Regions from separate parts of the Blastococcus sp. SYSU DS0616 genome, predicted to be linked through region 3. Evidence: predicted binding sites of a transcription regulator. Region 3 holds the regulator's gene; each other region holds the start of a gene.
The links. The regulator LexA, encoded in region 3, represses DNA repair genes until DNA is damaged. The targets are predictions, from matches to a motif close to TCGAACANNTGTTCGA.

Region 1 (7,091 bases), on a different contig from region 3:
GACCAGTCGACCGGCGCGGGAGAGCTCCTGCTCCGCGCGGAGCACGGCGAGGCCGGCGGTCTCGACCGCCTCGTCGGCCAGCGTCCACCAGCCGGTTCCGGGCGAGGTGGCCGCCGGCCCGGGAGGTACCGCCCCGGCCGTGGTCGCTGCTGCCGGTGAGGAATTGTCGGCATCCGGCGGGGTGTCCTCCGGTTCCGGCGCCGGAGGATCACCGCGCCGCCGGTCTGGCCCTCGCGACGTCGGTGAGGCTGCGGTGCACCCCCGGCGCTCCTGGGCCACGGCGGCGTCGGTACCGGCGTCGGTACCGGTGTCGGCGCGGGGCGCGTCCTCGATCTCGGCGTCCTCGATCGTGTCGCCCGGGAGTGCGTCGTGGGTGGTGGCGGGGTCGCCGGCGACGTCCGGGGGAAGGGCGGGGTCGCCGGCGACGTCCGGGGGAGGGGCGAGGTCGCCGTTGCCGTCGGGGTCGGGATCGACCAGCTCACCGCTGAGCAGCCGGCGCTCCGTCTCGGCCAGCCACCACTCCAGCTCGGCCTGCTCCTGCGCCTGCCACGACATCGAGCCGGACGGCTGCCCCGGGGCCGGCTCCGCGGAGTCGGATCCCAGCGGCCGGCCGGTGAGCGCTGTCAGGAAGTGGCGGATCATCTCGGCCGGCACGACCTGCCCGTCGATCTCCCCGGAACCGTCTCCGCCGGCGAGGGTGGCCAGCGAGGCGACGACGGTGAGCAGCACCTGCACCGGCGGCAGATCGGTCTCGCCCGGGCGCAGCACCAGGTCGAGCAGGCAGTCGACCATCTTCTGGCCCCGCGTGCGCTGATCGTCGTCGCCGTCGAGCGCCTCCGCGCAGGCGGTCAGTGCCCGGTACAGCGCCTGGGCCTCCGGCATGGTGGCGTACACGCTCACGGTCGCCATGCCGTCGACGGCATCCGGGCGGATGTGGACCCCGCGCCGCTTCAGCGCCTCCTGCAGCGTGCGGGCCGCGGCGCGGGCGTCCCGCTGGGCCACCTCGCGGCGCGCCTTGTCGTTCAGCTGCGCAGGCGTCACCACCCGGCCCGCAGCCCAGCGCAGCAGCTCCGCCTCGACCTCGGCACGCACCCGGTCGTCGGCGATGGGAGCGACCTTCTCGAGCATGGTCCAGAGGTGCCCGGGGTGCAGGGCCCCCGCCTCCAGGGCGGCCAGCGTGCCGGGCAGCCGCTCCACGAGCGTCAGCGAGCGGACCAGCAACGCTTCCGCGGCCCGGGCGGAGAGCGAGAGGGCGATCATGAGCTCCTGCGTCGCCCACTCGCTCACCCCGCGCAGCACCTCGGGACGCGCGGCCCACCGCTCCGGGCTCATCGCGCCCGGCTCACCCTGGGCACGGTCGCCGTCGGCGGGCCGGTCCGCGGCGAACCTGGCGACCGCGCGGGCGCGCAGCGCGGTCTGCCGGGCGATCTCGCGGTCCGCGGCCTGCACCTCGCCGAGCGGGCCAGCGGCCAGCCTCACCGGCGGGGCGAACTCGGGCCACTCGGTGGACGCCTCGCGGGCTCGCCGGCGCCGTCCGGCGGCCACCGCCCGGGCGCGGGCGGTGGCGTACCAGTCGCTCACCGCCCCGACGTCCGCCATGCATCGAACATACGTTCGATCGCCCCGGAAGGCAAGACGGATTTGTGCGAAGGTGCTGCTCAGCGCGGTGCGGCCCCGGGCGCGGAGTCGTGTCGTCCCGCGCCGCGGTGGCCACCCGGACCGGGTCAGACGCCGCTGCCGTGCCTGCCCTCCCCGGCGGCGAAGCGTGCGGCCCCCGGCAGCGCGTCGACGGCGAGGGAGGCCATGCCGTGGCGGAACTCGTTGGCCATGGCCGCCTCCTCGTCGAGGCCGTCCTGCTCCAGCAGGGAGGCCCGGTCCTCCCGCAGGCAGGTCTGGGGGAAGGCGGCGATCCGGGCGGCCAGCGCCCGGGCCTCGGTCAGCGCCTGCCCGGCGGGCACGACCCGGTTGACCAATCCGATCTGCAGCGCCTCGGCGGCGTCCACCCCTCGCCCGGTGAGCACCAGGTCCATGGCCCGGGAGGTGCCGATCAGTCGCGGCAGCCGCACGGTGCCGCCGTCGACCAGTGGCACGCCCCAGCGGCGGCAGTAGACCCCGAGAATCGCCGTCTCGTCGGCGACCCGCAGGTCGCACCACAGCGCGAGCTCCAGGCCGCCGGCGACCGCGTGCCCGGCGATCGCGGCGATGACGGGCTTGCGCAGCCGCATCCGTGTGGGGCCCATGGGCCCGTCCCCGTCGGTCTCGGTGCGGTTGCCGCGGTCGGTCCCGATGGCCCGCAGGTCCGCGCCGGCGCAGAAGGTGCCGCCCTCGCCGTGCAGCACCGCCACGGCGGCCTCGTCGTCGGCGTCGAAGGCCCGGAACGCGTCGGCGAGCGCGGCGGCGGTGGGCCCGTCGACGGCGTTGCGTGCCGCCGGGCGGGACAGTCGCACCGTCGTCACCGGACCGTTCCGCTCGACGGTCACCGTCTCGCTCACGACGAGCGCCCCGCGGCGTCGGCCCACAGCGGCTCGCGCAGGGCCCGGCGGAGGATCTTCCCGACGGGGGAGAGGGGGAGCTGGTCGACGACGTGCACGGTCTTGGGGACCTTGTAACCGGCGAGCGCGCCGCGCACCGCGTCCCGCAGCTCGTCGGGGGTGGCGCTCGACCCGGGGCGGAGCGTGACGAAGGCGGTCACCGCCTCCACCCACGTCGGGTCGGGTGCGGCGACGACGGCCGCACCGGACACCGCCGGGTGGGCCATGAGCACCTCCTCGACCTCCCGCGGGTACACGTTGTAGCCGCCGGTGATGATCATGTCGCTGGTCCGGTCGACAAGCGTGAGGTAGCCGCGGTCGTCCAGCCGGGCCAGGTCGCGGGTGGCGATCCAGCCGTCCCCGCTGATCGTCTCGGCGGTGAGGGTGGGCGCGTCGTGGTAGCCGGCCATGCCGAAGGGGGCACGCACCTGGAGCTCGCCGATCTCGCCGGCCGGCAGGGCGCCGCCGTCGCTGCCGACGACCCGGACCTCGGCGTCGACCGAGGGGTGGCCGCACGAGCCGGCCAGGGACGGGTCGGTGTGGTCGAGGGCGTCGAGCACGGTGATCGCCAGGGGTGCCTCCGTCTGCCCGTAGTACTGCACCAGGCGTGGACCCCACACGTCGAGGGCCTGCGCCAGCACCGGGCCGGGCATGGGGCTGGCGCCGTACACCGCCGTGCGAAGGCTGGAGACGTCGGCGCGCTCGGCGGCGCCGGAGGACAGCAGCATGCCGAGCATGGTGGGTACCAGGTTGATCTCGGTGGCCCGGTAGCGGGCGAGTGAGTCCAGGTAGCTGGCGGGGTCGAAGCCCGGCAGGACGGCGGCCGCGCCGCCGCGGATCCAGTAGGGGAGCACGAACGTGCCGCTGGCGTGGATCAGCGACGCCGCGTGCAGCATGACCGAGTCCCGGCCGGGGGAGACCAGGTTCGCCAGGATGTTGGCGCAGATGGCGGCGTAGCTGGCCTGGGTGTGCACCACCGCCTTGAGCGCGCCGGTCGTGCCCGAGGTGTAGAGGATCAGCACCGGGTCGGTGGGCTCGGCGGGCAACCGCGGGTCGGCGGCGCTCGCGTCGGCCATCTCGTCGAGCAGGTCGAGTGCCTCGACGTCGGAGGTCTGGCCCAGGCTGACCAGCCGGAGGCCGTCCACCCGCCCGGCGAGCTCCGCCGCCCGGTCGGCGAGCGCCGCACCGTGGATGAGCATCCGGACGCCGGTGGCGGCGAGCATCCGCGCCTGCTCGTCGGCCGACAGCCGGGCGTTGAGCGGCACGCGCGCGGCGCCGGCCTTGAGGCAGGCGAAGTCGATCGGCACCGACCACAGCCCGTTCTCGACCAGGAGGCCGACCCGGTCCCCACGGGCCACCCCCAGCCCGATCAGCACGTGCGCCATCCGGTTGGCGGTCTCGTCCACCTCCCGGAAGGTCAGCGACGCATCGCCGCTCATCACTGCCGTGCGGTCCGCGAACCGCCGGGCGCCCCTCCGCACCAGCTCCACCGTCAACACCGGTCACCACTCCCTCTCGAGTCGGACGGCAACTTACAGTCCGTTCGGACGGTTTGTCAGTACCTATCCTGACGCGGTGACGGAGCGACGTACCCAGGAGCAGCGCCGGGCGGACACCCGGGCGCGGCTGCTCTCCGCGACCATCGACTGCCTGGTCGAGCACGGCTACGCCGGGACGACGACGCAGCGGGTGCAGGAGCGGGCGGGGCTGTCCCGCGGGGCGCTGCTGCACCACTTCGCCACCAAGGAGGCGCTGCTGGTCGCCGCCGTCTCGCACGTCGCCGACGCGCAGATCCAGCAGGTGCGCGCCGATGCCGCGACCGGCCGGGTGGCCAGCGAGGTGGACCTCCTGCACCGGGTGATGTCCGGCCCGCTGTTCCTGGCCGGGCTGGAGCTGTGGGCCGCCGCACGCACCGAGCCGGTGCTGCGCGCCGCGCTGCTTCCCGCCGAGCGGCGGGTGGGGGCGGCCGTCCGCGACCTGGTCGCCGAGCTGTTCCCCGGCTCCTCCCGGGACCGGACCGAGATCGACGGCCTGCTCGCCCTCTACCGCGGGCTGGCTCTCACCAGCGTCCTGCGCGAGGACGGCGACCGCGACCGGCGCGTGCTGCAGCTGTGGGTCGGCCGGGTGCTCGGCGCCGCGCCCGTGGTGTCCGTGGACCGAGCCGCCCGATAGCCCTCCCGGTGAGTTCCCGGTGAGGATCGCCGCGGGACCCACCGGGCCGGCCGGGGCTACGGTGACCGCATGGCGTCCGGACCGCGGGCGGCGGCTCCGCGCTGGGCCGTCGTGGGGGCGGTCGTCGCGGTCCTCGTCGCGCTCCCGGCGCTGGTGGGCGCGCTCCCGGTCGAAGACTCGGCGGTGCCCGCGGCCGAGCTGCGTGCGGCGGTCCTGGCCTCGCGGGACGTGCAGTACTCCGGGTACGCCGAATCGGCCGGCGGGCTGGCCCTGCCGGTGACCGACCAGCTGGACTCCCTCGCGGACCTGTTCAGCGACCGCACGGAGATGCGCGTGTGGTGGCGGGGCCCCGACGACCATCGGGTCGCCGTCATCACCACGGCCGGTGAGACGGGCATCCACCGCGATGCCCGGGGCACCTGGACCTGGGAGTACGAGCGCGCCACCGCGACGTGGGCGGACGCCACGCCGTTCGCCCTCCCCGCCCCACCGGACCTGCTGCCCGCCACCCTGGGCCGCCGCTTGCTGTCCGAGGCCGCCGACGAGGAGCTGACCCGCATCGGGGCCCGGCGGATCGCCGGGCGTGATGCCCTCGGGCTGCGCTCGACCCCGGCGGACCCCGCCTCGTCGGTGCGGCAGGTCGACGTGTGGGTGGACCGGGCCAGCGGCCTGCCGGTGCAGGTGGTGGTCCTCGGCAAGACCTCCGAGGTGCCGGCGCTGGACACCCGCTTCCTGGACCTGGAGCTGGCGGTCCCGGATGCCGCGACCACGTCCTTCGCCCCGCCCCCGGACGCCCACCTGCGCACCGCCGACCAGGCCGAGATCGTGCTCGAGGCGGGGCGGCGGCTCCCGCCGGTGCGCTTCCTCCCCACGCTGGCCGGGCTGCCGCGCCGGACGCTCGACGGCGCTCCGCCCGGCATCGGGCTCTACGGGCGCGGTGTCACCCTGCTCGCCGTCGCCCCCGTGCCGCGGCTGGTGGCGGAAGCCTTGCGCCGCACGCTGGCGCAGAGCCCGGACGCCGTCACCGACGAGACGAGCACCCGCATCGCGGCCGGCCCCGTCGCACTCATGCTCGTGGACCCGCAGGACGCGGAACCGTACCTGCTCACCGGGACGGTCACCCTCGACGCACTGGTCGAGGCCGCCGCGGAGCTGCCGGTGCTGGGGCGGCAGCGGTGAGCACGGTCATCGCGACCCGCGGTCTGGCCAAGCAGTACGGGCGGGTGCGCGCCGTCGACGGCATCGACCTGGACGTGCGCGCCGGCGACGTCTACGGCTTCCTCGGCGCCAACGGCTCGGGGAAGACGACCACCGTGCGGATGCTGCTCGGCCTCGTCCTGCCGACCCGCGGGGAGATCGACCTGCTCGGCGGGCGGATGCCGCGCGCCGGCCGCCGCGTGCTGCCCCGGGTGGGAGCGCTGATCGAGTCGCCTGCCGCCTACGGCCACCTCTCCGGCAGGGAGAACCTCGCGCTGCTCGACGCCGCTGGCCCCGGTGGACCGCGCCGCGACCGGCGCCGGCGCGTCGCCGAGGTGCTCGACCAGGTCGGGCTGGGGGGCGTGGGACGCCGGCCGGTGAAGGCCTATTCGCTCGGCATGCGGCAGCGCCTCGGCCTGGCCGGCGCGCTGCTCCGCCGTCCCGAGCTCCTGGTGCTCGACGAGCCGACCAACGGGCTCGACCCGCAGGGCATCTCCGAGATCCGCGAGCTGCTGCTGGAGCTGCACCGCGGCGGGACGACGGTCTTCCTCTCCAGCCACCTGCTGGCCGAGGTCGAGCAGCTCTGCACCCGCGTGGGCGTGCTCGACCGCGGCCGCCTCGTGCTGCAGGACGACCTGGCCACCCTCACCGCCCCGACCGGCGCCACCGTCGTCCGCACGCCCGCGCCCGGGCAGGTGCGCGCGGTGCTCGACGGCCGCGTCACCGCCGTGGACGGCGAGCGGGTGGTGGTGCGCGGCGGCGACCCCGCCGAGGTCAACGCGCTGCTGGTGCGCGCCGGCGTACCGGTCACCGGCCTCGCGGCCGATCGCCCGACGCTCGAGGAGGTGGTGCTGGCGGCCGCGGCCACCAGCGCCGACCGGGTGGAGCGCGCACGGTGATCGCCGTGGAGCTGCGCAAGCTGTTCCGGCGGCCGCGCACCTGGGCGACGATCGCCGTGCTCAACGCGCTGCCGGTGCTCGTGGCCGTGCTGCTCGTGCTCACCGACCTGGCCCCGCGGCCGGGCGAGGGCCCGCCGTTCCTCTCTGCCGTCCTCACCAACGGCGCGCTGTACCCGCTCGCCGCGCTGGCGATCGTGCTGCCGCTGTTCCTGCCCATCGCGGTGGCGGTGGTCGCCGGCGACTCGATCGCCGGCGAGGCGCAGGCGGGCACGCTGCGCTACCTGCTGGCCCG
Region 2 (7,091 bases), on a different contig from region 3:
GGGCCGCTGCGGCTGCGGGTCGTCGACCCGTTCGGCCTGGTCGAGCGCACCGCCGTCGGCTCCGACACCGCTCCCCTGGTCGTGGTGCCCCGCGTCCGACCGCTGGGGCGCGGTGGCCCGGGTGGCGGCCGGGGTGGCGACGACGGCACGCACCGCGCGTTCGCCGTCCACGGCGACGACGACGTCAGCGTCCGCGAGTACCGGCGCGGTGACGACCTGCGCAGGGTGCACTGGCGGGCGAGCGCGCGCACCGGCGAGCTCATGGTGCGGCTCGAGGAACAACCGTGGCGCGCCCAGGGCACCCTGCTGCTGGACACCCGGGCGCGCGCGCACCTGCTGGCTCCGGCGTGGGACGCCTCCCGGCGCGCTCCGGGGCCGCCGGGCGACGACCAGCCACCCGCCGACAGCCTGGAGTGGCTGGTCGAGGCGGCGGCCAGCATCGGGGTCGCGCTGGCCCGGCGCGGCGCCCGGCTGCGGGTCGTGACCAGCACCGGGGAGCTGACGCCCGATCCCGGCGCCGCGGCGCTCGGCGCCGAGGAGCTCCTGGACCGGCTGGCCGTCGTCGGGGCCTCCCGGGTCGGCGACCTGTCCGACGCCGCGTCGGCCGCGTGCCGCGCCGCCGGCGACGGGCCGCTGATCTGCCTGCTGGGCGCGGTCGGACCCGACGACGTGGCCGACCTCGTGCGGCTGCGCCAGGGACCGGTGCCCGGCCTCGCCGTGCTGCTGGACGTGGCGACCTGGGGCGAGCCGGGCCGCGGCCGGCGCAGCGCGACCGGTGCCGCGCTGGACGCGCTCTCGACCCAGCGCGACCAGGCCGTCGCCGCCCTCGCCGCGGCCGGCTGGCGGGTGACCACCGCGTCGGCCGGGCAGGACGTCGGCGAGGCGTGGGCCGCGCTGACCGGGACTCCCGTCGGGGCGCCGGCATGACCGCGACGGACGTCCGCACCCCGGTCGCCGCCGCGGCAGCGACCCTGCTCGGCGCGCTGGCGCTCTCCCCCGTCTTCACCAGCCGGGCGTGGGTGCCACCGGTGGTGACGGTCGTCGTCGCCGTGCTGGCCGGCGGCCTGGCGCTGCGCGCGGCGGTCGCCCGGCTCGCCGGCGACCGCACACGCTCGTGGCCGGTCGAGGCGCTGGGCCCCGTGGTGGTGCCGGTCGGTCAGCTCGTCCTCGTCGTCTGCGTGCTCACGGCCGTGTTCGTGCCGGATGCCGCGCCGGCCGGGGTGCTGCCCACGCCGGCCGCGCTGGCCCGGCTCGCCGAGGTCTTCGGGGCGGGGGCGGCCGAGATCCAGGAGCAGGCCACGCCCGCGCTCCCGCTGACCGGCCTGCTCGCCCTCACCACCTTGTTCGTCGGGCTGGTGGCCGTCGCGGTGGACCTGCTGGCGGTCACCGTGCGGCAGGCGGCGGTGGCCGGGGCCGCGCTGCTCCCCCTGGTGTGCGTGCCCGTGGCGACGGTGACCGGCGGCATCGGGCTGGTGGCGCTGGTCGGGCCGGCCGCCGGCTTCGCCGTGCTCCTGTGGGCCGACCAGCGCCGCTCCCTGGAGGGACCCACCGGCGGTGGCACCGCCGTGCGCATCGGCGTGGTCGCGGTGGCGGCGGGCGCCGTCCTGGGCACCGCGGTGCCCACCCTCCCCGAGGGCTCGTTCGCCACCGGGCTCGGCGGCGGGGCGGGGTCGGCCACGGGGACCTCCCTGGACCCGGCGGCGGAGCTGCGGGGGCAGCTGACCCTGCCCGAGCCGATCGAGCTGCTGCGCGTGGACACCTCGGTGGAGGACCCCGGCTACCTGCGCGCGGTGGCGCTCGACGAGTACGACCCGGTGGAGGGCTGGTCGCTGAGCAACCTCGACGGCGAGGTCTCGGTCGCCGAGGACGACCTCCTCGCTCCGCCGCCGGCCCGCCAGCCGGCCCGCCAGGTGGTCGCCGAGGTGCAGGTGCTGGACCACGACGACCGGTTCCTCCCCGTGCCGACCTCCCCCCTCTCGGTCCGCACCGACGGCGAGGACGGCGCGTGGCGCTTCGACGACGCGACCGGGACCGTGTTCGGCCGCGGGATCACCACCGCTGGGCTGACGTACCGGGTGACCGCGATCGAGCCGCGCCCGTCCGACGAGCTGCTCGCGCGCGCGGCCCCGCTCCCCGCGGACGACCCCCTGCAGCAGCGCTTCGGCGCGCTGCCCGAGCTGGACCCGGCGATCACCGACCTGGTCGCCGGGCTGACCGAGGGCGCAGGCACCCCGTACGAGCGCGTGCTGCGCATCCAGGCGTACCTGACCGACCGGTCCAACGGGTTCGTCTACAGCCTCTCCACCGCCCCCGGCACCAGCGGCGACGACCTGGTGGACTTCCTGCGGCTCAAGCGCGGCTACTGCGAGCAGTACGCCGGCGCCATGGCGGTGCTGGTCCGCCAGACGGGGCTGCCCGCCCGCGTGGCGCTGGGGTACACGCCCGGCGACGTCTCGCCCGACGGAACCCGGCTGGTCACCAGCGACGACGCCCACGCCTGGGTGGAGGTCTGGTTCCAGGGGATCGGGTGGGTGCCCTTCGACCCCACGCCGCTGGCCGCCGACCGGCAGGTGGAGCTCCCCTGGTCGCCGCGGACCACGGCGCAGGAGCGGCTGGACGCCGCACCGGCCGTCCCCGCGCCGTCGGTGGCGCCTCCGCCGGCGGCCCCCCGGACGGACCGCCTCCCGCAGGCGGCGCCCCAGGTCGTCGCCCCGACGCAGACCGGGGCCGACCGGGGTCCGCTGCTGATCGGCGCGGGACTGCTGGCGCTCGGCGCCGTCGTCCTGGCCGCCCCGGGCTCCGCGCGTGCCCTGCAGCGCCGCCGCCGGCTGGCCGGGGGCGGGACGTGGGCGGAGCTGCGCGCCACCGCCACGGACCTGGGCGTGCACCTGCATCCCTCGTGGACCCCGCGCCGGGTGGCCGACGCGCTGGCTCTCACCCTGACCCGGGGGCCCGGCGGACCGTCGGTGGAGTCGTCGGTGGCGGCCGTGCGCCGGCTGGCCCGCGCCGAGGAGGCAGCCAGCTACGGGCGGCCGGGCAGCGCGCGACCGGACGCCGAGCTGCAGGCGGCGCTGCGGACGGCCCGCCGGGGGCTGCTCGGGGCGCGCCCGCGGGCGGTGCGGGTGCGGGCGCTGCTGTGGCCGGCGTCACTGGTGGCCGAGATCCGGGAACGGGGCGCCCGGTGGGCCCGGTACGGCTCCGGCCGCCGTCCGGGGCGGACGGCGGCCGGGAGGTCGGTGCGCGAGGGCTACTGGTCGTAGCGGCGGCGGAAGCGCTCCTCGAGCCGGTTCTTCATCGGCTGCCGCCCGCGCTTGCCACCGCGGCCGGCGGCCGAGGAGCCGCGCGGCCCGGCGGGCCCGGCGGCCTCGACCGCACCGGTGGCCCCCCGGTAGTGCAGCACCCCGAGGGCGGCACCGCCGAAGGCGACCAGGAATCCCAGGACGCCGAGCGGGACGGACTCGGCGACCGCGCCGGCGACCAGGACGGCGAGGCCGACCAGCACCAGCAGGGCACCGAGTTGCAGTTTGCGGCGAGCCTTCTGACGGCGATCGCCGGTGCGGACCGAGGATGCGAACTTCGGGTCGTCATCGACGAGGGCGCGCTCGATCTGCTCCAGCAGACGCTGCTCGTGCTCGGAGAGCGGCACGTCGACCTCCAAATGGGCGGAGCCAGTTCCGTCGGAGGCTCCCGCCGACGGTATCTCCGAGGATACGAGCCGATTGGACGCGGCGAAAGGCGACGCCACGGTGACCGGCCCGACGCGCCGGCCGATCACTCCTCCGGGTGCAGCCCGCGGCGCGTCGTGCCTGGTCAGCGAGCCGCCCGCCCGACCGGCCCCGAGGAGCCCAGCAGCGTCGCCGGCCGGACCGCTCCCGCTCCGAAGCGCCGGGCGGCGCGATCGGCGGCCAGTTCCGCCTCCCGGCGGCCGTGCTCGCGCGCGCCGAGCTCCAGCTGCCGGGGGGCGGAACCCGCCTCGACGAGCCGTTCGGCCCGGACGCCGACCAGCCGGATGCGGGTCCGGTCCAGGCCCAGGGCGTCGTAGAGGGCGCGGGCCGTGTCGTAGAGCTCCTGCCCCACGTCGGTGGGCGCGGCCAGCGTGCGACTGCGGGTGATCGTGGTGAAGTCGGCGAAGCGGACCTTGATGCTGACCGTGCGGGCCAGGCAGCCGGTCGAGCGCAGCCGCCCGGCCGTCCGCTCCGCCAGCCGCAGCAGCTCGCGGTGGACCACCCTGGGGTCGTCGACGTCGGCGGCGAAGGTCTCCTCCGCGCCGGTGGAGCGCTCGGGCTCGTCGGGGACGACCCGCCGGGGGTCGCGCCCCCACGCGAGTTCGTGCAGGTGGGCGCCCGCGGCGGCACCCAGCGCCCGCTGGAGGGTCTTCGCCGGCACGTGGGCCAGGTCGCCCACGGTCCGCAGCCCGAGCCGCAGGAGCGTCTCCTCCGTCTTCGGACCCACTCCCCAGAGCGCACCCACCGGCAGCGGGTGCAGGAAACCCATGACCTCCGGGGGGCGGACGACGAGCAGCCCGTCGGGCTTGGCCCGGGTGGAGGCGAGCTTCGCCACGAACTTGGTGCCGGCGACCCCGACCGAGCAGGTGATGCCCTGCTCGTCGAACACCCGGGCGCGGAGGTACTCGCCGATGGCCACGGGGTCACCCAGCCGCCGGCCGGCGCCCGAGACGTCCAGGAACGCCTCGTCCAGGCTCAGCGGCTCGACCAGCGGGGTGATCGACCGGAACAGCGCCATGACCGCCCGGGACACCTCGGCGTAGAGCGCCATGTCCCCCGGCAGCACCGTCGCCGTCGGGCACAGCCGCAGCGCGCGGGCGGTGGGCATGGCCGCGTGCACCCCGTACCTGCGGGCCTCGTAGGTGGCCGAGGTGACCACGCCGCGGTTCCCGGCCCCGCCGACGATCACCGGCGTGCCGGCCAGCTCCGGGCGCCGGCGCACCTCGACGCTGGCGAAGAAGGCGTCCATGTCGATGTGCAGGACGGTGCACCCGTCCGCCCGTCCGACGCCGCCCGCCACCGCCACCTCCCGCACGTCCCCGTGGATCGAACATGCGTTCGACCCACGGGAACGATAACGGTCCGGCGCCGGGGCGGCCGACCGGCGCGCCCCGGCCCGCCGAGGTCAGCGGGCGACGACCTCGGTGTCCTGCTTGCCCGGCCACATCTTGGCGCCGATCACCCCGCCGAGCGCGGAGGCGATGATCGACAGACCCAGCCCGAGGACCGCCCAGCTGGCGGCCGAGCGCGCCGTCTCGGCGGCCTGGCCGGCCTGGATGTCGGGCAGGTTGGCCTGCTGGATGCCGGCGACGTCGGTGACCACGCCGGCCAGGGAACCCAGCAGGGCACCGCCACCGAACAGCGTCAGCAGCACGATGGTGACCACGGTCAGCGCCCACACCAGGATGCCGTGGAGCAGCCCCTCGCTGACCCCGCGCCACAGCGCGGTCGCCCCGGCGGTGAGACCACCCAGGAAGAGGGCGAGCAGCCCGTTGATGCCGCTGATCAGGTCGGCGTTGTTCCCGTCACCACCTCCCATGTCCCACCAGCCCAGGGCCAGCGTGGCCAGCTGCAGCAGCAGGAAGGTGGGCACCGCGACGATCAGGCCGGCCCAGACCGGGCCCCAGCGGACGCGGTCCCGGCGCGTGGGCGGCGTCTGGTGGTGCGTGTCCCGGAGGCCTACGCGGCTCGCCCCTTCGTCCCTGGCCGGGTCCAGCCGGCCACCCGACGTCTCCTGGGTCACGTCGGCGCTCGCGCCTGTCTGCGTACGACCCTCTGTCATGACATCTCCTCCTCGTGCGTCGTCTCGTGCCTCTGACCCCTCAGAGGTGCCCCTCAGGGGTGGACCCACACGAGATGCCCGCCAGGAAGGAGACGACTGCACCGGACGCCGAGCCGTCACGCGATCGTGACCCTCCCCGCACAGCGGAAACCGCTGGCCGGACGGCAGGTGTCAGACCCGGGTGAGGGAGGTAAGCAGCGACGCAGGGACGGCCGGCCGGCCGCCCCTGATCGACCTGGACGGAGATGCCATGGCGCTCGACGACGACGACATGACCAGCACGGAGGGCCCGGCCGACGGCGGCGCCTCGGGCACCCCGGGCGCCCATGACGGTGGCGCGGACGGCGGTGCCGACAGCGGCGCGGACGGTGGCGCCGACGGCGGTGCCGACAGCGGTGCCGACGGCGGCGCGGACGGCGGTGCGGACGGCGGCGCGGACGGCGGCGCGGACGGCGGTGCCGACAGCGGCGCGGACGGTGGCGCCGACGGCGGTGCCGACGGTGGCGCGGACGGTTCGGCCTGAACGAGCACCCGACCCCGCGGGGCCGGACGGAGCCACAGCTCCGCCCGGCCCTGCGGCGGTGCACGAACATGGCCCCCGAGCAGTTCGCCCGGGAGCACTGGGCACGGCGCCCGCTCCTGACCCGCGCCGAGGACACCGGCAACTCCTTCACCGACCTGCTCGACCTGCCGGCGGTCGACGAGCTGCTCTCCCGACGCGGCCTGCGCACACCGTTCCTGCGGATCGCCAAGGACGGCGCGGTCGTCGACGCGAAGCGGTTCACCACGTCGGGCGGGGCCGGCGCGGAGATCGCCGACCAGGTCTCCTCGGACGCGGTGCTGCGGCTGTTCGCCGACGGGAGCACCGTCGTCCTCCAGGGGCTGCACCGGCTCTGGCCGCCGCTGATCGAGTTCGCCGACCAGCTGGCCGCCGACCTCGGCCACCCGACGCAGGTCAACGCCTACGTCACCCCGCCGTCGTCGCAGGGCTTCAGCCCGCACTACGACGTGCACGACGTCTTCGTGCTCCAGGTGGCCGGTGAGAAGCACTGGACCATCCACGAGCCGGTGCTGCCCGATCCGCTGCGCACCCAGCCGTGGAACGACCGCGCTGCCGAGGTGGCGGCGGCCGCCGAGCGGGCACCGGTGATCGACGCGGTGCTGCGGCCCGGCGACGCCCTCTACCTGCCGCGTGGGTTCCTGCACTCGGCGAAGGCCCTCGGCGAGATCAGCGCGCACCTGACCGTCGGCATCCACTCGGTGACCCGCTGGGCGGCGGCCGAGTCGGTGCTGGACCTGGTGCG
Region 3 (7,091 bases):
CGCTTCTCGACCGGCAGGTGGTCCAGCGCCAGGCGACGGAAGATGTAGTCCATCACCGACTGGGCGATCCGGATGTCCGGGTCGTCGGTCATGCCGGCCGGCTCGAAGCGCATGTTGGTGAACTTCTGGATGTAGGTCTCCAGCGGAACACCGTGCTGCAGCGCGATGGACAGCGAGATGGAGAAGGCGTCCATCACGCCGGCGAGGGTCGACCCCTGCTTGCCGAGCTTCAGGAAGACCTCACCGAGGCTGCCGTCCTCGTACATCCCGGCGGTCATGTAGCCCTCGGCCCCGGCGACGCTGAACGAGGTGGTGACGCTCGTCCGCTTCTTCGGCAGCCGCTTGCGCACCGGGTGCGCCAGCGCGGCCGGCGCCGTCGCCTCGGCCTTCACCTCGTCCTTGGTGCCGTCGTTCTTGCCCTTGCCGCCGGACAGCGGCTGGCCGACCTTGCAGTTGTCGCGGTAGATCGCCAGCGCCTTGAGACCCATCTTCCAGCCCTGGAAGTAGATCGTCTCGACGTCCTCGACGGTCGCCGTCTCCGGCATGTTGACCGTCTTGCTGATCGCGCCGGAGATGAAGGGCTGGACCGCGGCCATCATGCGGACGTGGCCCATCGGGGAGATGGCCCGCTCACCCATGGCGCAGTCGAACACCTCGTAGTGCTCCGGGCGCAGGCTCGGGGCATCGACGACGTGGCCGTGCTCGGCGATGTACTCGACGATCGCCTCGATCTGCTCCTCCTGGTAGCCCAGGCTCCGCAGCGCCCGCGGCACCGTCTGGTTGACGATCTGCATGGAGCCGCCGCCGACCAGCTTCTTGAACTTGACCAGCGAGAAGTCCGGCTCGATGCCGGTCGTGTCGCAGTCCATCATGAAACCGATCGTGCCGGTGGGGGCCAGCACCGAGGCCTGGGCGTTGCGCCAGCCGTTCTCGGCGCCGATCTCCAGGCACTCCTGCCACTGCTGGGTGGCGACCTTCAGCACGTCGGCGTCGTCGGCGCCCACCGGGCGGATCGCGTCGTTGGCCGCGGCGTGCTTGCGCATGACCCGGGCGTGCGCGTCGGCGTTGCGGGCGAAGCCCTCGTAGGCCCCCACGATGCCGGCGAGCTCGGCCGAGCGCCGGTAGGCGGTGCCGGTCATCAGCGAGGTGATCGCCGCGGCCAGCGTCTGGCCACCGCGCGAGTCGTAGGCGTGGCCGGTCGCCATGAGCAGGGCGCCCAGGTTGGCGTAGCCGATGCCCAGCTGCCGGTAGGCGCGGGTCGTCTCGCCGATCGGCTCGGTCGGGAAGTCGGCGAAGCAGATCGAGATGTCCATCGCGGTGATGACCAACTCGACGGCCTTCACGAAGTTCTTGGCGTCGAACGTGCCGTCATCCTTGAGGAACTTCATGAGGTTCAGCGACGCCAGGTTGCACGAGCTGTTGTCCAGGCTCATGTACTCCGAGCACGGGTTGGACGCGTTGATGCGGCCGGTCTCGGGGTTGGTGTGCCAGTCGTTGATCGTGTCGTCGTACTGGATGCCCGGGTCGGCGCACTCCCAGGCGGCCTGGGTGACCTTGCGGAACAGCGACTTGGCGTCGACGGTCTCGATGACCGAGCCGTCGAGGCGGGCCCGCAGGCCGAACTCGTCGCCCTCCTCCACCGCGCGCATGAACTCGTCGGAGACGCGGACCGAGTTGTTGGCGTTCTGGTACTGGACGCTGGTGATGTCCTTGCCACCGAGGTCCATGTCGTACCCGGCGTCGCGCAGCGCGCGGATCTTGTCCTCCTCGCGCGCCTTGGTCTCGATGAACTCCTCGATGTCGGGGTGGTCGATGTCGAGGACGACCATCTTCGCCGCGCGGCGGGTGGCGCCACCGGACTTGATGGTCCCGGCGGAGGCGTCGGCGCCGCGCATGAAGCTGACCGGGCCGGAGGCCGTGCCGCCGGAGGAGAGCAGCTCCTTGGAGGAGCGGATGCGGGAGAGGTTCAGGCCGGCACCGGAGCCGCCCTTGAAGATCAGGCCCTCCTCGCGGTACCAGTTCAGGATCGAGTCCATCTCGTCGTCGACGGCGAGGATGAAGCAGGCGCTGACCTGCTGCGGCGCGCTCGTGCCGACGTTGAACCAGACCGGCGAGTTGAAGCTGAAGTACTGGTGCAGCAGCATCCAGGTCAGCTCGTGCTCGAAGACCTCGGCGTCGCCCTCGGTGGCGAAGTAGCCGTGCTCGCGGCCGGCCTCGGTGTAGGTGAGCACCACGCGGTCGATGAGCTGGCGCAGGCTGGTCTCGCGCTGCGGGGTGCCGACGGCGCCGCGGAAGTACTTCGTGGTGACGATGTTGGTGGCGTTGATGCTCCACTCGGCCGGGAACTCGACACCGCGCTGCTCGAAGTTGATCGAGCCGTCCCGCCAGTTGGTCATGACGACGTCACGACGCTCCCAGGTCACCTCGTCGTACGGGTGCACACCAGCGGTGGTGAAGACGCGCTTGATCTTGAGGCCCTTGGCCCGGCTGGGAGTCTTGGCGCTGCGGCGGGGGCGGGCGCCGGCCACGCGGTCGTCGGTCTCGGTCATGGTGTGGAGCTCTCCCTGGTCGTGTGTCGCGTGGTGCTTCGCGGGGCTGCGCGGTGGTGCTGCGCGGTGGTGGATCGGGGGCTGGGGAAGAGCCGCGATCGGTAACTGCTCGAACTGCTGTCTATCGGGTGGCACCGACAGTTCTCAGGTGCCGGCGCCGGTGCCGGACGGAACGGGTCGCCGGGGCTCGGGCGGGCCCGTCTCCCCCGGCGGCGCGGCGGGCTGCCGGGCCTTCAGCTCGGCGATCTCCCGCTCGAAGTCGGCCACCGAGGTGAAGGAGCGGTAGACGCTGGCGAACCGGAGGTAGGCCACCTCGTCCAGCTCGCGCAGCGGGCCGAGGATGGCCAGGCCGACCTCGTGGCTCGGCACCTCCGCCGCGCCGCTGGCGCGGATGGCGTCCTCCACCTGCTGGGCGAGGAGCTTGAGCTGACCCTCGTCGACCGGCCGGCCCTGGCAGGCCCGCCGGACGCCCGCGACCACCTTGCTGCGGTTGAACGGCTCGCTGACGCCGTTGCGCTTGACGACGGCGAGCACCGCCTCCTCGACGGTGGTGAACCGCCGCCCGCACGCAGGACAGGAGCGACGACGCCGGGTGGTGGCGCCCTCGTCGGCCTCCCGCGAGTCGATGACCCGACTGTCGGCGTTGTGGCAGAACGGGCAACGCACGGTGGTTCACCTCCCTTCGCGCCGCGCCCGCCACCGGCCGGCTGTGCACTCCCCTGGGGACATCCGGTGGATGCGCCGGGGACAACCTGAGGACCAGCCTGTGGACGGGCTTACAGCTCTGTAACTACTAGATGTAGGGGAACCCTAGGACGGGCCACACAAGATGTGCAAGTGATCGTTCCGTCGGCGTGTTCCGCCCCGACACTGCGGTGCGCAGGCGGAACAGCGGTCCCCAGCTGTCACAGGACACGCCGCGACGACGCGCCGAACTCCGTGCCCGACGCTCCCCGGAGAGGGTGCCGAGCGCGGCGACACACCGCAGGAACGACCCGGGGACGCTCGCCCCGGCAAGGCTGTGCGCTCATGCGCGGTTCCGACCCGCAGAACCACGCGCCGGCCGCACACCGATCGGCGAACTGGGCGGTCCGCACCCGGCCACGGGCGACCCGGCGGGCACCCGACGGCGGCGCCGAGCACCCCCGCGGGGTCGACGCGGCGAGGGCCGCCGAACGACGATCAGACGCTGACCGCGCCGCCCACCCGGGGCCGCCGCGAGTGCGGGATCTGGTCGCTCAACCGCATCGGGCGGGTCAGGAGATCCTGGTCGACGTCGGCCGGCGGGGTCCAGCCGCTCGCCGTGGAGCGGGTCTCGACCGTGCTCGCGGAGCGGGCCGCGGGCACCGACCAGCCACCGCCCCGCGGTCGGTCCTCACGGGTCGGGGACTGCGCGTCCGGCGCGCTCTCGACGACGGCCGGGAAGAGGTCGGTGTCGGCGGCGCGGTGCCGGCCCACGACCGGGCCGGACTCGGTGGCCGGAGCGCGGTGCCGACCCGGAGGAGGCACCGGCACCGAGGACGCCGGCGCGGCCTGCACGGGGTCGCTCTCCGGCGCGCGCCGGCGACCGCCCGGCCGCTGGGCACCGGTCCGCGGCTCGCAGCGGTCGCGCAGCAGCGGCAGGCTGGCGGTCGCCTCGACATCGGTCGACGGACCGTCCCGGAGCGGTGCCGCGGACGGGGAGGCGGGCATCGCCTGCGTCACCGGGGACACCTCGACGACCGGCGACTCCGGAAGCCGCACATCCCCCAGGTCGATCCAGAGCGCCTGCTCTTCGCCTCCGGTGACGACCCGCACCCACATCTGGCACGCGCCGGAGTCGTCGTGTCGCCACCCCAACAGCTCCCCCGCACACCAGGCACCCGCCTGGTGGACCTCGACGGCCTGGGGACGAGTGGTGAACACGGCGGCGCGGTTCTCCATGACGCTGGACACGGACGTACCGTAGGTGGCCGACCAGCACGCACGGTGAACGTGCCTGTACTGAGGGTTGACGAAGTCGCCGAGCCGCGTTGTGAACACCTTGCCCTGGCGCGCAGGCACCGAGCCCTGCGGGGCCGTCAGGGCAGGACGAGGACCTGACCAGGCGAGATGGCCGCGGAGCCGAGCCCGTTCAGCCGCTGGATGTCGACGACGACGTCGCGGACATCGCGCCCGTCGGCGACCGTGCCGGCGATGGACCAGAGCGTGTCACCCGGCTCGACGATCACATTGGTCGTCCCCATGAGCTCCAATCCGCCACCCGCATCCCCGAGGACGGCGCTGCCGAGGACGATCACGCCCGCGGCGAGGAGGAGGGTGAGGACCACGAGCACGCGACGGCCGCGCGACGTCAACCGGAGCGGCGGCTGCTCCACCCGCCCCCGACACCCCCGGCCGGGCGACCGCCCCACCGTCGCCCGCGGGCCGCTCGTCCTGCCGCGAGCCGGCGCGGGCAGAGGTTCGGGCAGCTCCGCGTAGGAGCGAGGTGGCGGGAGCACCCGGAGATGCCGGGCGGGTGGCGGACCGGCGCGCCGCTCCCCCGGGTCGACCGGCACCTGGCCGCAGACCCGCAGTGCCGTGCTGCTCGTCATGTGTTCAGCCCTCCTGGCCGGCACCCGCCGGACCCGAACGTGTGTTCGATTCGAACGCCTGTCCGATGTCTACCGGATGGGACCGACACTTGGGGAGCGACACGGGAAAGTTTCGAACACCTGTTTGAAGTGGCCGCCGATCGGCGCTACCGTTCCTCCGACGACGAGGGTCGAGAGCTGCGCGGGCAGCCGGCGAGGAGGAGACGTGGCGGACTCGAGCAGGACGTCCGGCAACCGGGGCGGCACCGCGGGCGTGGCCCCGGGGACGGCGGACGGTTCGGCGTCGGTACGGGCCTTTCCCGACCGCGCGGCCGATGGGGACGGGCTCACCCAGCGGCAGCGGCGGGTGCTCGAGGTGATCCGCGACTCCATCGACCGGCGCGGCTACCCCCCGTCGGTGCGTGAGATCGGCGAGGCCGTCGGGCTGTCCTCGGCGTCCTCGGTCGCGCACCAGCTTTCGGTGCTGCAGAAGAAGGGCTGGCTGCGGCGCGACCCCAACCGGCCGCGCGCCCTGGACGTGCGACTGCCCGGGGATGCCGGCCGGGCCACCGCGGCACCGGTCGAAACCCCCGTGGTCGGCGACGGCGTGCAGGCCGCCGCGCCCGCCTACGTCCCGCTCGTCGGCCGGATCGCCGCCGGTGGCCCGGTGCTCGCCGAGCAGGCGGTGGAGGACGTCTTCCCGCTGCCGCGCGAGCTGGTCGGCGAGGGAACCGTCTTCATGCTCAAGGTGGCCGGCGACTCGATGGTCGAGGCCGCCATCTGCGACGGCGACTGGGTCGTCGTCCGCCAGCAGCCGACCGCCGAGAACGGGGAGATCGTGGCGGCGATGATCGACGGCGAGGCGACGGTGAAGACCTACAAGCGCCGGGACGGTCACGTGTGGCTGCTGCCGCACAACCCGGCCTACGAACCGATCCCCGGAGACGAGGCGACGATCCTCGGGCGGGTGGTGTCGGTCCTGCGCCGGGTCTGAGGGTCAGGTCCGGCGGCGCAGTTTCCCGCCCACCCAGACCACGAGAGTGGCGACGACGGCGGCGATCAGCGCCGAGGCGATCGGCGAGCGGTCCGAGCGGGCGAGTTCCGCGAAGGACGGCAGCGGGTCCTCCGCGGGAGTCGGGCTCGCGGCGGCGGTCGCGGCGGGCAGGGGAACCACGGTGACGGCGCTGGGCAGGCCCTCGCTCGCGACCACGAGCGCCCGGTTGTCGGCGGAGAAGCTGACGGCCTCGCCCTGCGGCGACTCGGGGAGCGCCACCCGCACCGGTTCGCCGGCCAGCGCACCGGGCACGTCCGAACCGGACAGCGGCCACACGTAGGCGTCCGTGTAGGTGCGCAGCGCCAGTGCGCTCCCGTCGCCGGCGACCGCACCTCCGGTGATCAGCAACTGCCCCGCACGACCCACGGGGCCACCCGGGGTTCCGGTGAGGGTGACGTTGACCGTGCCCACCCGCTCCATCGGCACAGTGCCGCCGTCGACGAGCGCGGCGGCGGGCCGGTAGACCCCGCTGGAGCCGAGCACTTCCTTGGTCACGAGGTACGGCGTCCCGTCCGGGGCCAGGAGCAGCGCCTCGGCGTCGTGCGCGCCGTCGGGGTAGGTCAGCCGATGCAGCGCTGCCGCGCCGTCGGGCCGGAGGACATGCAGCGCGACGGTGGCACGGCTCGTGCCGTTGTCACCGGTGTCGGCGATCCAGACGCTCCCGTCCGAGCCGACGCCGAGGTCTTCGGGGTCGAAGGGGTCCGCGGCCCCGGCCTGCACGTCGACCACCGCACAGGCGGCATCGAGCCCGAGGACTTCGACCCGGTCACCGCCGTCGTTGAGGGCGAGCATCTGCTCTCCTACCACCACCAGGCCGGACAGCTCGGCGAGTCGGGGGTCCGTGATGGCGCACCGGACCTCCGGCGCCGGCTCCTCCGCCGACGCGGACGCGGGGACGAGCACGGCCAGGGCGCCGGTCAGGGCGCTCGCGACGAC
Region 4 (7,091 bases), on a different contig from region 3:
CGCGCCGGCCCCGGACCACCAGGAACTCCAGGTCGGACTCCGCCAGGGCGTCCTTGGACTCGGCGGCGCCGATGAACCCGACAGGGATGCCGAGCACGGCGGCGGGGCGCGGGGCACCGGCGGCCACCATCTCGAGCAGATGGAACAGCGCGGTGGGGGCGTTGCCGATCACGACGACCGCGCCGTCGAGCCGGTCGCGCCACAGCTCCAGCGCCGCGGCGGTGCGGGTGGTGCCCAGCTCGGCGGCGAGCCCGGGGGTCCGCGGGTCGTTCAGGGTGCAGATGACGTCGTTGTCCTTCGGCAGCCGCCGCCGGGTGATGCCGCTGGCCACCATCTGCGCGTCGCAGAGCACCGGTGCGCCGGCGTTCAGCGCCTCGCGGGCGCGCTGCACGACGTCGGGGGAGTGGGCGATGTCGTCGACGAGGTCCACCTGCCCGCAGGCGTGGATCATCCGCACCGCCACCTGGGCGACGTCGGCGGGCAGGTTCGCGAGGTTCGCCTCGGCGCGGATGGTGGCGAACGAGCGCCGGTAGATCTCGGCGCCGTCCTTCTCGTAGTCGTACATCGGGCAGGAGGCTACGTCCCGCGCTCGGGCCACCTGCTCCGGGGAACGGCGGGCGGTCCCAGCCCACCGCTGTGCTGCGTGCTTGAGCAGGCCGACGAACCCCTCCCAGGACCCGGGGAGGGTTCGTCGTGCGTCGGTGGCTCAGCCGGTGCGCGAGTGTTCGGGTTGGCCGGTGATGCGGGGGAAGATCAGGATCTCGGTGCCGTCGGGCCGGTAGGTGTGCCATCGGCCGGCGGTATCTCGTTCGATGCGGAATCCGTGGTGGACCTTGGTGTGGTGGCGTTCGCACAACAGCCCGGAGTTCTCCAGCGAGGTCTCTCCGCCGTCGGCCCAGTGCACGAGGTGGTGGACGTCGCACCAGTGGGCGGGGGCGTCGCAGCCGGCGAACACGCATCCCCGGTCGCGGTACTCGACCGCGCGGCGCAGGGCCGGCGGGACGACCCGGTGCCGGCGGCCCAGGTCCAGGAGCTCGCCGTCGGGGCCGATGACGATGCGGGAGACGTTGCCGTCACAGGCCAGCCAGCGGGCGCGGGCGGCGGAGATGGTGGCGCCGAGCCCGGTGGTGGCCGCGCCCGGTCCGGTGGCGGGGTCGACCAGGTCGGTGAGGTCGATCCGGACGATGACGTGCGGCTTCACGGTGCGCAGGACCGGCAGGGCGCCGGAGGCGAGCTGGTTGTCGGCCAGCTGGACCAGGGCGTCGGCGGACTGCTGGGCGCGGGTGCGGCTGTCCCCGGCGGGGCGGGAGGCCTGCACGATCGACTCGATCGCGGCCTGGAACTTCTCCCCGCCGACGGCGTCGAGCTCGCCGCGGAACCCGACGCGGCCATCGGCGTGGGTGACGAACACCAGTGACCGGCCCTCGGTGGGATCGGGCTCGGGGCCGTCGGGGTCGAGCCGGGCCAGGTAGTGGTCCACGACCTGGCGGAGTTCGGCGTGCGGGCGACTCGCGGCGACCTCGGCCAGGGTTGCGTCGACCCCGGCGAGGCCCACGTCGTGCGCCTGCGCGGCGGCCACGTTCACCGGTGCGGCGACCGGGGTGATCACCGCGACCGCTTCCGCCGTGATCGCACCCGCGGCGAACGCGGCTCGCACCGCCGGTAGCTCGGGCAGCGCCCGCCCGGAGCGCACCACCCGGGACGCCGCGGCCGACGACAGCCGGGCATGTCCGCGCAGCCAGGAGGCCATCGTCCGCTGCCCGTCGTGCTCGGCGGCGGAGGTGACCTCGCACTCCCGCACGGTGCGGGTGACTTCCGCGGCGAGCCGGTTCTGCGCCACCAGCAGCGGCCGCAGCCGGTCGAGCAGCTGCGGGCCGAACCGGCCGGCCAGGTCCTCGGCCGCCAGGTCGTCCAGCGCGGCCGTCAACCGGTCCAGCGCATCACCCGCAGCGGTCGAACGCATGTACGAATACTAGCCGGGCGGACCGGCCTCGGCAACCCGAAAGTGCAGGTCAAAAGCCTGTCCACAGATTTCAGCACAGCGTGGACAGCGGTCGGTCGTGGTGCTCGGGAGTTCACCGCGGCGGGTGCCCGCTCTCGCATGGCCCGACCCGCCACGTGCGTCCTCCGGCCCGGCTCCGGGCTAGCGTCGCGCCGTGCCCGACTTTCCCCGCTCCGGAGCCGCCCGCCCAGCAGGTGGCCTTGCGCGCGACCGTCGAGTCAGTGCTGCGTGACCACGAGGGCACCGTGTCGTACCGGCACCACGACCGCTTCTGGCAGTCCGGGAACCGGCGGGAGGCCGTCTACGGCTGGGGCACGACGATCGAGCCCAGGACGGCAGGCGAGCCGATCGAGGTGTGGTTCGACGGGCTCGACGAGGACATCGCGGTCGACCAGGTCCGCGGCCGCTGGTGGCGACGCCGGCTGGTCCGGCACGAGTGGCGGGACCTCACCGACCTCGATGACGTCTTGGCCGACGTCGTCCGCGTGCTCCGCGCATTGCTGAGCGACTACCGGTAACAGGGCGCACGCCCCAGCCCCGGGTTCAGCATCGTGGGCTGCTGTCCGTCACCCCTGCCGGAGCGAGCCGGCCTCAGCCGGGGTGGCCGCTGCCCTCGACCCGGTAGCCGGTGCCGGTCGCGACCACGTCCACCACTGCGCCGCCGGGCCGGCCGCAGCGCCGCTCGCACCCGGCCCAGTGCTGCCGCGCCCCGTCCGCCGGGAGGGATCCGGTGATCACGGCAGCGGTCGCGTCCGACCGCACGTCGGCCAGGGACTTCGCGCACCCGGGCAGCCCCGCGCAAGCGGTCACGCGCGTCCACGGGCTCGTGGGGTCGAGCACCAGCCCGGCGTCGGCCAGCGACCTGGCCGCCGACCCGTCGGCCAGGTCGGGCGCGACGACCCCGCGCCACGGGGTGAGCTGCACCTCTGCCGCGACGTCGGCGAGCAGCGACACCTGGGCGGCGGTCAGCCGGCCCAGGGGGACCACCGCGGCGAGGGCCGTGCGGCCGTCGTCCTGCCGCACCGCACCGATCGGGCGGATCCGCGGCTGGGCCGGCACCTCGACCCGCTCCCCGGCCGGGGCGTCCAGCCGGGCCGCCACCCGCGCCGGCCCGTCGGCGAGTTCGGCCAGCCGCCAGGCCGTTCCGCCCTGGGCGGCGCGCTCGTCGAGGAAAGCCCGGGCGGCCGCCAGCGCGAGGTCGACGGCGTCCGCCGGACCGGCGCGCAGGCCGGAGTCGGCGCCGGCGAGGGTCAGCGCGACGGCGTCGGGGGCGAGCGCGAACAGGCCGACGTCCCCGCCGAGCGCGGCGACGTCGCCCCGGCCGTCGTCGAACGTGGCCAGGAACCGTCCCGGCAGCGCGGCGAGCGACGGGTCGGCGCACAGCCCGGCGTCGAAGTCGCGCACCCAGGGCCGGGCGTCGAGCAGACCCCCGGTCCGCCCGCTCAACACGCTGCCCAACAGGTTGCGGGCCGTCTCGTGGCTGTCGCTGGGCAGCAGCCCGGCCGCCGCCAGCCGGCCGCCGAGCTCGCCGGCCGATCCGGGGCGCAGGCCCCGCAGCTGCACGTTGCCGCGACTGGTGAGCTCCAGCGCGCCGTCCCCGAGCTCGACGGCGGCCGCGCCGAGGACGCGCAGCTGGTCGCCCACCAGCAGTCCACCGGGGACCCGCACCCGCGCGAGCTCGCCGTCGGCGGCGGAGTGGGTCTGCAGCGCGCCGGGGCAGGCGTCGGCCCGGTCCCGGAGGGGAGGCGTGGGCAGCCCGGCTGATGACATGGCGCCCGCGAGGCTACGTCCCGGGTCGGCCCGAGCCGTCGGCGGTCAGCTCCAGTCGATGCGCTCGGCCAGCGCGCGCAGCCGCGCCCCGGACGCCGGGTCCACCGACGCCGCCCAGGCCACCCGGCCCAGGACGTGGTCCCGGAACGTGGCGGGGTCGCGGCCGCGGAGCTGGGTGGTCCAGCCGCGGGTGGCGCAGTTGTGCAGCAGCGCGCGCAGCTCGTCCCGCTCGCGGCGGGGCAGCGCCGGGCGCTCGTTGACCACGACGCCCAGCACTGCCTGCCGGCGGGCCGAGCCGGTCGCGCGTGTCTTGGCGGCGTTCACCCGGAAGCCCTCCTCCCGGGCGATCCCACCCACCAGCTGGGCCAGCCGGCCGCGCCCCACCCGGGTGCCGCCGCTGAAGGTCAGGTCGTCGACGTAGCGGGTGTAGGTCGCGCCGAAAGTCGCCGCGAGCGCGGCCAGCCGGCGGTCCAGCCGGTAGCAGACCAGGTTCGCCAGGGCCGGGGACGTGGGCGCACCCGGCGGAAGATGCGGCACGGCGAGCCGCGTCCCCAGCCGCCGGTGCCGCTCCCGGGCCACGGGGTCCTCCGGCGGCGGGATGCGCCGCCACACCGCGGCGGGCACCACGGTGGTGACCAGGCCGGTCACCGCGTGCGCGACCGGCTCGGGGAGGCCGGCCTGGCCCAGCAGCAGCCCGTGCACCCGGGGCGCGGGGACGCTCGCGAAGAAGTGCTCCAGGTCCATCCGCAGGACGACGGCGGCGCCGGCGTGCGGGGCGGCCGCCGTCCGCACCGACCGGCCGGGCACGCAGCCGTGCGCGGCACCGTGCACCGGGACCGGGTCGAGCACGTGCCGCAGGAGCCGCCGCTGGATCTCCTTCAGCCGGGGCTTCGGTGCGGCGAGCAGCCGGACCCCGGTCGGCCGGTCCACCGCCCGCCAGCGGTAGTGGCGCAGGGGCTCGGGCGCCGTGCGCTCGACGGTGCGGGCGTCGGCGAACCAGGCCAGCTCGCCCTGGTCGAGGTCGAGCAGCCGGGCCAGGGCGCTCAGGTCGGGCAGCTCCACCGTGGGCAGCCGGGGCCGGACGACGGCGGTCGGCACCGGCTCCCAGTGCACCACCCGCGGCGGCACCTCGGCCGCCTGACCGCGCGCCCAGCCCCCCGTCGTGCGGAGGAAGGCGGCCAGTTCCCGCGGGCGGTCGGCCGGTGGGTGCCAGTAGGCCCCCAGCACCTCACCGACCAGCGTGCCCACCCAGCGGGGGGCGCGCCGGTACCCGAGCGCGACGGCGACCCGGCGCACCATTTGCGGGCGCCGCCACCGCCCGGCGAGCAGCGCGGTGGCGATGCCGTTCGCGGTGACCTCGGCGCGCCGGGTGGCCGTCACCGGCGGGGCCGCCGAGCGCGACGGCGGGGAGGGCAGCCGCTCCGTGACGGAGGCGCCGGGACGTGCGCGGAGCGCGCCGTCCGGCGGGTGACGCATCGCCCTGCTCTGCTGCGAGACCCCGGGGTTGCCCCGGAGGGACCGGCTCCTCGCCGGTCGTCCTGCCCTCCCGGCCGCACCCGGCCACGGTAGGGGGCCGATCCGGCCCTGACCAGTCCGGGCGGCGGATCCGCGCTGGTCGGGCGATCACGCGGGGTCGCGGTACGCCTCGGGGAGGCGGCGGCGCCGCAGGTCCACCCGACGCGCGGCGAGCAACCGGCCGTCCGCGGCCCGTGCCTCCACGAGGGGCGGCACGCCGTCCCAGACGACCACGAGGTGCCCGTGCCGCGGCACCCTGATCTCCCGCGGACCGACGACGACCCGGTCGACCTCCGCGCTCGCCCTGAGCACGGCGTAGCTGACGTACCGGGCACCCCAGGGCAGCAGCCGCCCGGCGTTCCGGAGCGACGAGCCACCGCCGCGCCAGAGGAGGTGACCGCCCAGGGCCGCGGCGGCGGGGCGGTCGGCCAGGTCGTCGTCCTCGAACCCGCCGCCCCCGCCGCCCCCGAGCAGCGACCACTGGGCCCCGCGCCGCACGAGCACCCAGGCCTCCTGCACCGCGCAGCCGACGCTGCGGCGGGCGAAGAGGGTGCAGGCGACGTCCCCGTCGACGTCGACGGCCAGCGGGGCGAACCGCCGGCGTCGGCTGATCCGCGGCGGGGAGTCCGGCACACCGCGCTCGAGGAGCGCGATGCTCTCCGTCAGCGCGTCGTAGGCCACCGCGGCAGGCTAGGGCGGCCGACCGGGCGCGTCAGCCCGATATCCGTGCCGCGCCGGTCAGCGCCTCGAGGGTCTCCCGGGACAGGAACGCGAGCCGGGCGCGCTTCTCCGGCAGGTCCACCTCCGGCCCCAGCTCGAACCCTGTCCGGCGGACGCGATCCAAGGCCAGCTCGTTGCCGGCGTCCGGCTCCACGACGACGCGGCGCACGGCCGGGTTCGCCAGCAGCACCGCCGCGAGGGCGGCCACGAACCGGGCGGTGAAGCCCGCCTCCCTGCTGCGGGCCGGGGCCAGCAGCAGGTGGACGCCGAGGTCGCCGTCCTGCACGGGGTAGGTCTCGGCGACCGGGTCCGCGGCCGGCTCGTAGGTCTGCAGCAGCGCGACGGGGGCGTCGTCGACCGACACCAGGTAGGCGTGGTGGGTGGGCAGCGAGTCCACGAATGCGTAGACGTCCCGCACCTGGTCCTCGGTGTGGTCGGTCATCCCCCAGAAGCGGGCCCGCTCCTCGCGCACCCAGGAGTGCACCAGGGGGGCGTCGCGGTCAGGGTCGAGCCGGCGCACCCCGAGGGTGCGGCCGTCTCCGAACGGGCTGGTTCCTTCGACGAGGCGGGCGTCGGTCACGAGATCTCCTCCAGGCCGGCGGGGGTGGCGGTGCGGGGAACGGGGACGAGGTCGCCGCGCAGCCAGAGCTCCGTCTGGTCCTCCGCGTGCGGGCCGGGCACCCCGTCGGCGCCCAGCGGGACGACCCAGCGGCTGGCGTCGCGGTCGGCGAGGTCCCAGACGTAGCGGGCGACGGGGCCGCGCAGGCAGACGTCGGTGAGCCCGGGGAGGCTCGTCGTGGCCAGGACGCAGTCGGTGTCGCCGGCCAGCGGCGCGCCGTCGGCGGGCCGGGCGACGACGTCCTCCCAGGGGGTGCCGTCGAGGGAGTGCACGGTGCGCAGTCGGTGCGTCGCCCCCCATGTCGCGGCGGTGCTCCCCGCCGCGTCGGCCAGCGCGTCCCGGGCCAGCGCGTCGACGTCGACGCCGTGCTGGGGGAGCACGCGGAGCAGCCGCTCCAGCGCCGTCCCGATCCGCTCGACCGGGGACACCCAGGGCGCCAGCACCTCGGGGACGCCGGCCGGGTGG

Region 1: ACI79K_RS11690 (DUF222 domain-containing protein) is a predicted target of LexA. The motif match lies at 1,603-1,618, and genes of this name have one in related genera.
Region 2: dinB (DNA polymerase IV) is a predicted target of LexA. The motif match lies at 5,052-5,067, and genes of this name have one in related genera.
Region 4: ACI79K_RS18075 (DUF222 domain-containing protein) is a predicted target of LexA. The motif match lies at 1,954-1,969, and genes of this name have one in related genera.

What each region holds. Positions count from the first base shown of each region.
Region 1 is NZ_JBJHAJ010000013.1:57,898-64,988, forward strand. Features, by position in the region: gene ACI79K_RS11690 (DUF222 domain-containing protein) at 1-1,599, opposite strand, end outside; gene ACI79K_RS11695 (crotonase/enoyl-CoA hydratase family protein) at 1,725-2,492, opposite strand; gene ACI79K_RS11700 (class I adenylate-forming enzyme family protein) at 2,489-4,030, opposite strand; gene ACI79K_RS11705 (TetR/AcrR family transcriptional regulator) at 4,107-4,703, shown strand; gene ACI79K_RS11710 (LolA family protein) at 4,773-5,882, shown strand; gene ACI79K_RS11715 (ATP-binding cassette domain-containing protein) at 5,879-6,799, shown strand; gene ACI79K_RS11720 (ABC transporter permease) at 6,805-7,091, shown strand, end outside.
Region 2 is NZ_JBJHAJ010000013.1:83,194-90,284, reverse strand. Features, by position in the region: gene ACI79K_RS11845 (DUF58 domain-containing protein) at 1-927, shown strand, start outside; gene ACI79K_RS11840 (transglutaminase family protein) at 924-3,260, shown strand; gene ACI79K_RS11835 (DUF3040 domain-containing protein) at 3,248-3,646, opposite strand; gene dinB (DNA polymerase IV) at 3,811-5,025, opposite strand; gene ACI79K_RS11825 (permease) at 5,131-5,787, opposite strand; gene ACI79K_RS11820 (BatC protein) at 6,038-6,310, shown strand; gene ACI79K_RS11815 (cupin domain-containing protein) at 6,379-7,091, shown strand, end outside.
Region 3 is NZ_JBJHAJ010000001.1:326,802-333,892, forward strand. Features, by position in the region: gene ACI79K_RS01580 (vitamin B12-dependent ribonucleotide reductase) at 1-2,549, opposite strand, end outside; gene nrdR (transcriptional regulator NrdR) at 2,694-3,215, opposite strand; gene ACI79K_RS01590 (hypothetical protein) at 3,732-4,484, opposite strand; gene ACI79K_RS01595 (LysM peptidoglycan-binding domain-containing protein) at 4,610-4,906, opposite strand; gene lexA (transcriptional repressor LexA) at 5,328-6,095, shown strand; gene ACI79K_RS01605 (hypothetical protein) at 6,099-7,091, opposite strand, start outside.
Region 4 is NZ_JBJHAJ010000030.1:24,325-31,415, reverse strand. Features, by position in the region: gene ACI79K_RS18080 (precorrin-8X methylmutase) at 1-565, opposite strand, end outside; gene ACI79K_RS18075 (DUF222 domain-containing protein) at 707-1,936, opposite strand; gene ACI79K_RS18070 (hypothetical protein) at 2,203-2,520, shown strand; gene ACI79K_RS18065 (precorrin-3B synthase) at 2,594-3,772, opposite strand; gene ACI79K_RS18060 (reverse transcriptase family protein) at 3,818-5,248, opposite strand; gene ACI79K_RS18055 (hypothetical protein) at 5,396-5,968, opposite strand; gene ACI79K_RS18050 (GNAT family N-acetyltransferase) at 6,000-6,587, opposite strand; gene ACI79K_RS18045 (penicillin acylase family protein) at 6,584-7,091, opposite strand, start outside.